2 regions of the Kosakonia sacchari SP1 genome follow, and region 2 is predicted to be linked to the other one. Evidence: predicted binding sites of a transcription regulator. Region 2 holds the regulator's gene; the other holds the start of a gene.
The links. The regulator sigma-54, encoded in region 2, starts transcription at its own class of promoters, with help from an activator protein. The targets are predictions, from matches to a motif close to GTTGGCACANNTTTCGCTNT.
Positions count from the first base shown of each region.

Region 1: glnA (glutamate--ammonia ligase) is a predicted target of sigma-54. The motif match lies at 2,781-2,800, and genes of this name have one in related genera.

Region 1 covers NZ_CP007215.2:4,830,743-4,835,172, forward strand. The annotation lists gene tnpA (IS200/IS605 family transposase) at 80-517, opposite strand; gene typA (ribosome-dependent GTPase TypA) at 686-2,509, opposite strand; gene glnA (glutamate--ammonia ligase) at 2,890-4,299, shown strand.
Region 2 covers NZ_CP007215.2:512,083-516,512, forward strand. The annotation lists gene rapZ (RNase adapter RapZ) at 1-603, opposite strand, end outside; gene ptsN (PTS IIA-like nitrogen regulatory protein PtsN) at 649-1,140, opposite strand; gene hpf (ribosome hibernation promoting factor) at 1,222-1,509, opposite strand; gene rpoN (RNA polymerase factor sigma-54) at 1,532-2,965, opposite strand; gene lptB (LPS export ABC transporter ATP-binding protein) at 3,014-3,739, opposite strand; gene lptA (lipopolysaccharide ABC transporter substrate-binding protein LptA) at 3,746-4,306, opposite strand; gene lptC (LPS export ABC transporter periplasmic protein LptC) at 4,275-4,430, opposite strand, start outside.

The sequences.
Region 1 (4,430 bases), 580 kb from region 2:
AAAAAACCACCTGCATAGCAGGTGGCATTGATAGCGCCCCATAGGGGCGTACTAAGTCCAGACTCTGAGAGCCTTCCCTTCACACCTCTTTTAGTGGAAGTTGGCTCTCTTCAACTTCATGCTTTTCCTGGTACTTCACGTACTTTCTTATCATTTCTTCGTTTATACCTACGGTATCCACGCAGTAACCCCGTGCCCAGAAGTGATTGCCCCACAACTTATTCTTCCGTAGATAAGGAAATTTACTGAACAATCGAAGGGCTGTTTTACCCTTTAAGTGACCTATTACATGGGAAATTGAAAGCCGTGGTGGCACTTTTACCAGCAAATGAACATGATCTATCTGGACATTCAGCTCCACCACTTCTATCCCGAGCTGTTCACTTGAGATCCTTATCTGTTTATAGACCTCTTTGCCAACATTGTTCCTCAGGATGCGAAATCGGTACTTGGGTGTCCAAACGATATGATATTGACAACACCAGAGCACATGAGATGCTCTCTGGAATCTACTCATGGTTAAATCCTTATCAGTTATGGGGATAACGGATTCGGATTTTCCCATGAGTAGCATTATTGGCAGAGCCAACTTGTTGCTGACCACCTCCATAGGAGGTGGTGTTCATGCAAGGATAAAAAAAGCCGCTGAAAATCAGCGGCTTTTTCACAAGCAAATAAAGAGTGATTACTCTTCTTTCGCTCCGCGCATTGCACGTTTACGGTCGTTTTCCGTCAGGTGACGTTTACGAATACGGATAGAGAGCGGGGTCACTTCTACCAGTTCGTCGTCATCGATGAACTCCAGAGCTTGCTCCAGGGTCATCTTGATCGGCGGAACCAGAACCGTGGCTTCGTCTGTACCAGACGCACGCATGTTGGTCAGTTTCTTACCGGTCAGGCAGTTTACCGTCAGGTCGTTAGAACGGCTGTGAATACCGATGATCTGGCCTTCATACACTTCCGCGCCGTGACCGAGGAACAACTTACCGCGATCCTGCAGACCGAACAGGGCGAACGCAACCGCTTTACCCTGACCGTTGGAGATCAGCACGCCGTTGTTACGCTGGCCCACTTCGCCCGGACGAACATCGTCGTAATGGCTGAAGGTGGAATACAGCAGACCAGTACCGGAAGTCATGGTCATGAACTCAGAACGGAAGCCGATCAGACCACGGCTTGGGATCACGTAGTCGAGACGTACGCGGCCTTTGCCGTCCGGATTCATGTTTTTCAGATCGCCTTTACGCTCGCCCAGCGCCTGCATCACAGAACCCTGGTGCTGCTCTTCAACGTCCAGCGTGACGTTTTCGAACGGCTCTTGTTTGCGGCCATCGATTTCACGGAAGATAACTTTCGGACGGGAAACCGCCATTTCGAAACCTTCACGACGCATGTTCTCGATAAGCACGGACAAGTGCAGCTCACCACGGCCGGAAACGCGGAATGCGTCAGCGTCTTCGGTCTCTTCAACGCGCAGCGCAACGTTGTGCACCAGCTCTTTGTTCAGGCGGTCGAGGATCTGACGTGAAGTCACGTACTTACCTTCTTTACCACAGAACGGAGAGGTGTTGACGTTGAAGAACATAGTCACGGTCGGTTCATCAACAGACAGCGCCGGCAGCGCTTCGACGTTCTGCGGATCGCAGATGGTGTCGGAGATGTTCAGCTCGCCCAGACCGGTGATGGCAATGATATCGCCTGCTTCTGCGATTTCGCTATCAATACGCTCCAGCCCCAGGTGGGTCAGCACTTTGCCGACTTTACCGTTGCGGGTTTTGCCTTCGCTATCAATGATAGTGACTTGCTGGTTCGGTTTTACTTTACCGCGCTTGATACGACCGATGCCGATTACACCAACATAGTTGTTGTAGTCGAGCTGGGAGATCTGCATCTGGAACGTGCCGTCGAGATCGACGTTCGGTGCAGGGACATGGTCAACAATCGCCTGGTACAGCGGAGTCATGTCTTCAGCCATGTCTTCGTGGTCCATACCCGCGATACCGTTCAGCGCAGAAGCGTAAACGATCGGGAAGTCCAGCTGCTCGTCGGTCGCATCCAGGTTTACGAACAGGTCGAATACCTGATCGACAACCCAGTCCGGACGCGCGCCAGGACGGTCAACTTTGTTGATTACCACAATCGGTTTCAGGCCATGGGCAAATGCTTTTTTGGTCACGAAACGCGTTTGCGGCATAGGGCCGTCAAATGCGTCAACCACCAGCAGCACGGAATCGACCATGGACATCACACGCTCAACTTCACCACCGAAGTCGGCGTGCCCTGGGGTATCAACGATGTTGATACGGTAATCATTCCATTTGATAGCGGTGTTTTTAGCGAGGATGGTAATCCCACGCTCTTTCTCCAAATCGTTGGAGTCCATCACACGCTCTTGAGTTTCAGCACGTTCGTCGAACGTACCGGATTGCTGCAGCAGCTTGTCAACCAGGGTGGTTTTACCGTGGTCAACGTGAGCAATGATGGCGATGTTACGCAGATTTTCGATCACAACTTTGCCTCAGGCATTAGAAATAGCGCGTTATTGTACACGTATTAATCGAAGGACTAAACAGGATCACAAACATCCTCCGCAAACAAGTATTGCAGAGTTGCTTTGTGATCGCTTTCACGGAGCGTTAAAAGGGGCATTTAACGAAAATTGCACCAATATAGTGCCCAGTGTTCACATAAAGGCACTATATTGGTGCAACATAACCATCATGGTGCAGCCCTTTTGCACTATACCGAGCATGATAACGCCTTTTTAGGGGCATTTAAAAGTTGGCATAGATTTCGCTTTAACGATTGTACGATAACTACGCCAGCTTACGTAGTAATTAGAAGACCTCGTTACCACGACGACAATGACAAATCCGGGAGAGTTTAAGTATGTCCGCTGAACACGTTTTGACGATGCTGAATGAGCACGAAGTGAAGTTTGTCGATCTGCGCTTCACCGATACCAAAGGTAAAGAACAGCACGTCACTATCCCAGCCCATCAGGTAAACGCCGACTTCTTTGAAGAAGGTAAAATGTTTGATGGTTCTTCGATTGGTGGCTGGAAAGGCATCAACGAATCAGACATGGTGCTGATGCCGGACGCGACTACCGCTGTCATTGACCCGTTCTACGAAGAGTCTACGCTGATCATTCGTTGCGATATCCTCGAACCAGGCACCATGCAGGGCTACGACCGTGACCCGCGCTCCATCGCTAAACGCGCTGAAGAATACCTGCGCTCCACCGGTCTGGCAGACACCGTTCTGTTTGGGCCAGAGCCGGAATTCTTCCTGTTCGACGACGTGCGCTTCGGCAGCTCCATTTCCGGTTCCAGCGTCGCTATCGACGATATCGAAGGCGCATGGAACACCTCCACCAAATACGAAGGTGGTAACAAAGGTCACCGTCCGGCTGTGAAAGGCGGTTACTTCCCGGTCCCGCCGGTCGATTCATCACAGGATCTGCGTTCCACCATGTGTCTGGTGATGGAAGAGATGGGCCTGGTTGTTGAAGCTCACCACCACGAAGTGGCAACGGCTGGTCAGAACGAAGTGGCTACCCGCTTCAACACCATGACCAAAAAAGCCGACGAAATTCAGATTTACAAATATGTGGTGCACAACGTTGCTCACCGCTTTGGTAAAACCGCGACCTTTATGCCGAAACCGATGTTCGGTGATAACGGTTCCGGTATGCACTGCCACATGTCCCTGTCCAAGAACGGCACTAACCTGTTCTCTGGCGACAAATACGCTGGCCTGTCTGAAATGGCGCTGTACTACATTGGCGGCGTAATCAAACACGCAAAAGCGATCAATGCCCTGTCTAACCCGACCACCAACTCTTACAAGCGTCTGGTCCCGGGCTATGAAGCGCCGGTAATGCTGGCTTACTCTGCGCGTAACCGTTCTGCGTCTATCCGTATTCCGGTTGTCGCTTCTCCGAAAGCGCGTCGTATCGAAGTGCGCTTCCCGGACCCAGCTGCTAACCCGTATCTGTGCTTCGCAGCGCTGCTGATGGCTGGTCTGGATGGCATTAAAAACAAAATCCACCCGGGCGAAGCGATGGACAAAAACCTGTATGACCTGCCGGCTGAAGAAGCGAAAGAGATCCCGCAGGTTGCAGGCTCTCTGGAAGAAGCGCTCAACGCGCTGGATGCTGACCGCGAGTTCCTGACTGCTGGTGGCGTATTCACCGACGACGCTATCGATGCTTACATCGCGCTGCGTATCGAAGAGAACGACCGTGTTCGCATGACGCCGCACCCGGTAGAGTTCGAATTGTACTACAGCGTTTAAGAATTAAGACTCGGCAGAAGTCTTGTCGCAGCAAGGCGGCAACCGAATATGTCCCGAATCACTGAGTTCGCTAACTGATTCGGGCGAATGAGGTAGCCAATGCAGCTATGGTAAGAAAGATGCCAGAGGAT
Region 2 (4,430 bases):
GAGGCCGGTCATCGGGCGCAATTTAGGATCCCAGTGCGGGTTCGGCAGGAAACGAACGTCAAAGACGTAATCCGCATCGATAGGAATGCCGTGCTTGAAACCGAAGGATTCGAAAACCATGGTCAGTTCGCGTTCGCGCTTACCTAACAGGCGCGTACGCAGCATTTCTGCCAGCTCATGCACCGACATTTCCGAGGTATCGACAATCAGATCTGCGCGTGAACGCAGCGGTTCCAGCAAGTTGCTCTCTTCGTCAATCGCGCTTTCAAGCGACAGATTTTTGCTGGAAAGCGGATGCAGGCGGCGTGTATCGCTGTAACGACGGATCAGCGTGTTGCGATCGGCATCGAGAAACAATAACTGCGGTGAAAAGGCGTCCGGCAGATTGCTCATCGCCTGTTCAAAAATTTCCGGCGACTCCGGCATATTTCGCACATCGATACTGACGGCTGCGGAAGTCTGACGCTCGGCAAGCGTCTGCGCCAGCTCCGGCAGCAGCACAACAGGCAGGTTGTCGACGCAATAAAAACCCATATCTTCAAGGGCGCGCAGAGCGACGGATTTCCCTGAACCCGAACGACCACTGACGATCATCAGGACCATGAACCATTTCTCCTCAGTACGACTGATAAAAAGGTTTCCTTCCCGTTACGCATCGTCGCTTTCACCTTCCGTCTGCGTGATGATTTGATATAGCTCTTCATCACTTTGCGCGCTGCGCAGGCGCCGGCAGATGGTTTTGTCCGCCAGCCTTTTTGCGACCAGCGAGAGCGTATGCAGATGCGTTTTGGTTTGATCCGCTGGCACCAATAGGGCAAACAGCAGATCGACAGGCTGATTATCGATAGCGTCGAAGGCAATGGGCGTTTCGAGTTGCACAAAAACGCCAACGGCGCGAAGCGTGTCTTCTTCAAGCTTACCGTGAGGAATGGCGATACCGTTTCCAATGCCGGTGCTGCCCATTTTCTCGCGCGTAAGAATCGCTTCAAAGACGACTTGTGGCGGTAAGCCTAACTGTTTTGCCGCCAGTTCACTGATGATTTCCAGAGCACGTTTTTTACTCTGGCAGTGAACGCCGCTACGGGTACATTCCTGGTTAAGGACATTGCTCAATTGAAGAGCGGAATCGTTATTCATCATAATTTCACCTGAGCGACGCCAGAGCCAGTCACCCTACCGGGTTACGGTAGGGTGCAACGCGCCAGACGGACGCTCGGACAATTAGTGTTGTTTCAGTTTATCTTTATGCTTCGTGAGCTGCCGCGCCAGTTTATCGATCAAACCGTCGATAGCAGCATACATATCCTGCCCTTCCGCACTGGCATGCAACTCGCCGCCATTGACATGGAGCGTCGCATCCGAGGTGTGAGTCACTTTCTCCACTTTCAACACAATATAGACCTGATTAATCCTTTCGAAATACTGTTCGAGCTTGGCGAATTTCGTGGTCACAAATTCACGCAGAGCATCAGTGATCTCGACGTTTTGTCCTGTGATGTTAAGCTGCATAGTGTCTTCCTTATCGGTTGGGTCAAACCAGCTGTTTACGCTGATTCGACGGCGGAATGGATAAAGATTCTCGATACTTCGCAACGGTACGCCGCGCCACCATAATTCCTTGATCGGAAAGCAGGGTCGTCAGCTTACTGTCGCTCAGCGGTTTTGCAGGGTTTTCTGCGGCGATCAATTTCTTCACCAGCGCGCGAATAGCGGTAGAGGAGGCTTCGCCACCACCTTCGGTATTGACATGGCTGGAGAAGAAATACTTCAGCTCGAAAATGCCGCGAGGACTGTGCAGGTACTTCTGGGTCGTTACACGAGAAATCGTCGACTCGTGCATCTCGACGGCCTGGGCTATATCGGCCAGCACCATCGGTTTCATAAATTCTTCGCCTTGTTCAAAGAAGGCTTGCTGCTGCTCAACAATGCAGCGACTAACGCGCAACAGCGTGTCGTTGCGGCTCTCCAGGCTTTTGATCAACCACTTCGCTTCCTGCAAGTTACTGCGGATGAACTGGTTGTCGGCATCGTTACGTGCGCCGCCGCCCATCGAGGCATAATGCTGGTTGATTTGCAGACGTGGAATGCTGTCGGAGTTCAGTTCCACCGTCCAGCGACCATTATGTTTGCGTACCAGAACATCCGGAATCACATATTCCGGTTCGCTGGTCTGGATCGACTGGCCCGGGCGCGGATCCAGAGACTGGATCAGATTCACCGCCTCTTTCAGCACCTCTTCTTTCAGGCGCGTCACGCGCATCAGGGTGCGGAAATCGTGATTGGCGAGCAGATCCAAGTGATCGCTAATGATAAGCCGGGCCTCTTCACACCACGGTGTCTCTTTGGCGAACTGCGAGAGCTGGATCAGCAGGCAGTCACGCAGATCCCGCGCGGCAACGCCAACGGGATCGAAGCGCTGAATACGTTTAAGTACCGCCTCAACCTCATCAAGCCCCACGTCATCATTGCCCATGCTCTCCAGCACTTCTTCCAGCGAAACGGTGAGATAGCCTGTTTCGTCAACGGCATCGACAATAGACGTTGCGATAGCACGATCGGTGTCAGAGAAGGGCGTCAGCCCTACCTGCCACATTAGATAATCTTGCAATGACTGCGTGGTTTCGCCCTGATAGATAGGCAATTCGTCATCGATGTAATCGTGGCTGCTACCGGAAGGAGTACCTGCGGTGTAAATTTCATCCCAGCTGGCATCCAACGGCAACTCATCCGGCATCTCTTTTTGTTCGAGAGCGTCGACGGTATCCAGGCCGTCATTTTCCTGAACCTGCTGGCTATCGACTTCCTCATGAAGATCAGTTTGTTCCAGCAATGGATTACTCTCCAGCGCTTGCTGAAGTTCCTGCTGAAGTTCCAACGTGGACAACTGCAGCAGACGGATAGCCTGTTGCAGTTGTGGCGTCATGGCTAGCTGTTGGCTGAGCCTTAGTTGCAAACCTTGCTTCATATTCAGAGCAGCACTCTCCGACAAAAAACGTCAATAAACCCTACCCTATCAGAGTCTGAAGTCTTCCCCAAGATACACGCGCTTAACGTGTTCGTCTTCAAGGATTTGCTGCGGTGTTCCATGCGCAATGAGATGCCCCTGGCTGACGATATAAGCACGCTCACACACTGCCAGCGTTTCACGAACGTTATGGTCAGTAATCAGCACGCCCAGACCGCTGTCACGCAGGTGCTCAATGATACGTTTGATATCGATAACGGAAATCGGATCAACGCCGGCAAAGGGTTCATCCAGCAGGATAAATTTCGGATTCGCCGCCAGCGCGCGGGCAATTTCCACACGGCGACGTTCGCCACCGGAGAGCGATTGGCCCATATTGTCGCGCAGATGTTCAATGTGGAACTCTTCCATCAGCTCATTGGCGCGATCTTCGCGTTGCTCTGAGGTCAGGTCATCGCGGATTTGCAGAACGGCCATCAGGTTATCGTAGACGCTCAGGCGGCGAAAAATCGAGGCTTCCTGCGGAAGATAACCAATACCGCGGCGCGCACGTGCATGCAGCGGCAGCAAGCTGATGTCTTCATCATCAATAATGATGTTACCCGCGTCACGCGACACAATACCTACCACCATATAAAAAGTGGTGGTTTTCCCTGCGCCGTTAGGGCCGAGCAGCCCGACGATTTCGCCAGAGTTGACGGTCAGACTGACATCCTCAACTACGCGGCGGCCTTTATAAGCCTTGGCGAGATTCTTTGCAGTTAATGTTGCCATAACGAATTAATTACTCTTTTTTTGCGCCGGGGCCGGGGTTTGTTTATTGCTCTTATCCTGCAACTGCGACGGAACCAGAACGGTGGTCACGCGTTTGCCTTTGTCGCTGAACGCCTGCATTTTCTGCTCTTTCACCAGATAAGTGATTTTGTCACCGGTGATATTACTATCCAGCTGTTCCAGATAGGCGTTACCAGTCAGCACAACGAAATCTTTTTCCAGTTCGTAATGCATCTGCGAGGAGTGGCCCTTAACGGGTTTGCCATTGTCCTGCATTTGGTAAAACGTCGCCGGGTTGCCGTAACCGTCAATGATCTCTTTACCTTGCTGACCACCCGGACGGGTAACGACGACTTTGTCGGCATTAATTTTAATTGTTCCCTGGGTTACCACGACGTTGCCGGTGAAGGTCACGACATTACCCTGCATATCCAGCGACTGCTGATCGGAGTCGATATGGATAGGCTGATCGGTATCCCCGGTCACGGCGAGCGCCGGAAGCGCGGCGGCCAAAAGCGTGGTGGCCAATACAAGATTAAGGCTGCGTTTGTTTGTTTTGAATTTCATAGGAGCTTCTAACCTTTTCAATCAGCTCGGCGTTTTTGCTGCGTAAGTTGCCGCGCATTTTCAGGCCGGTGGAATTAAATGTTGTACCGTACAACGTGACCTGATCATTCGAGGTAACATCCTG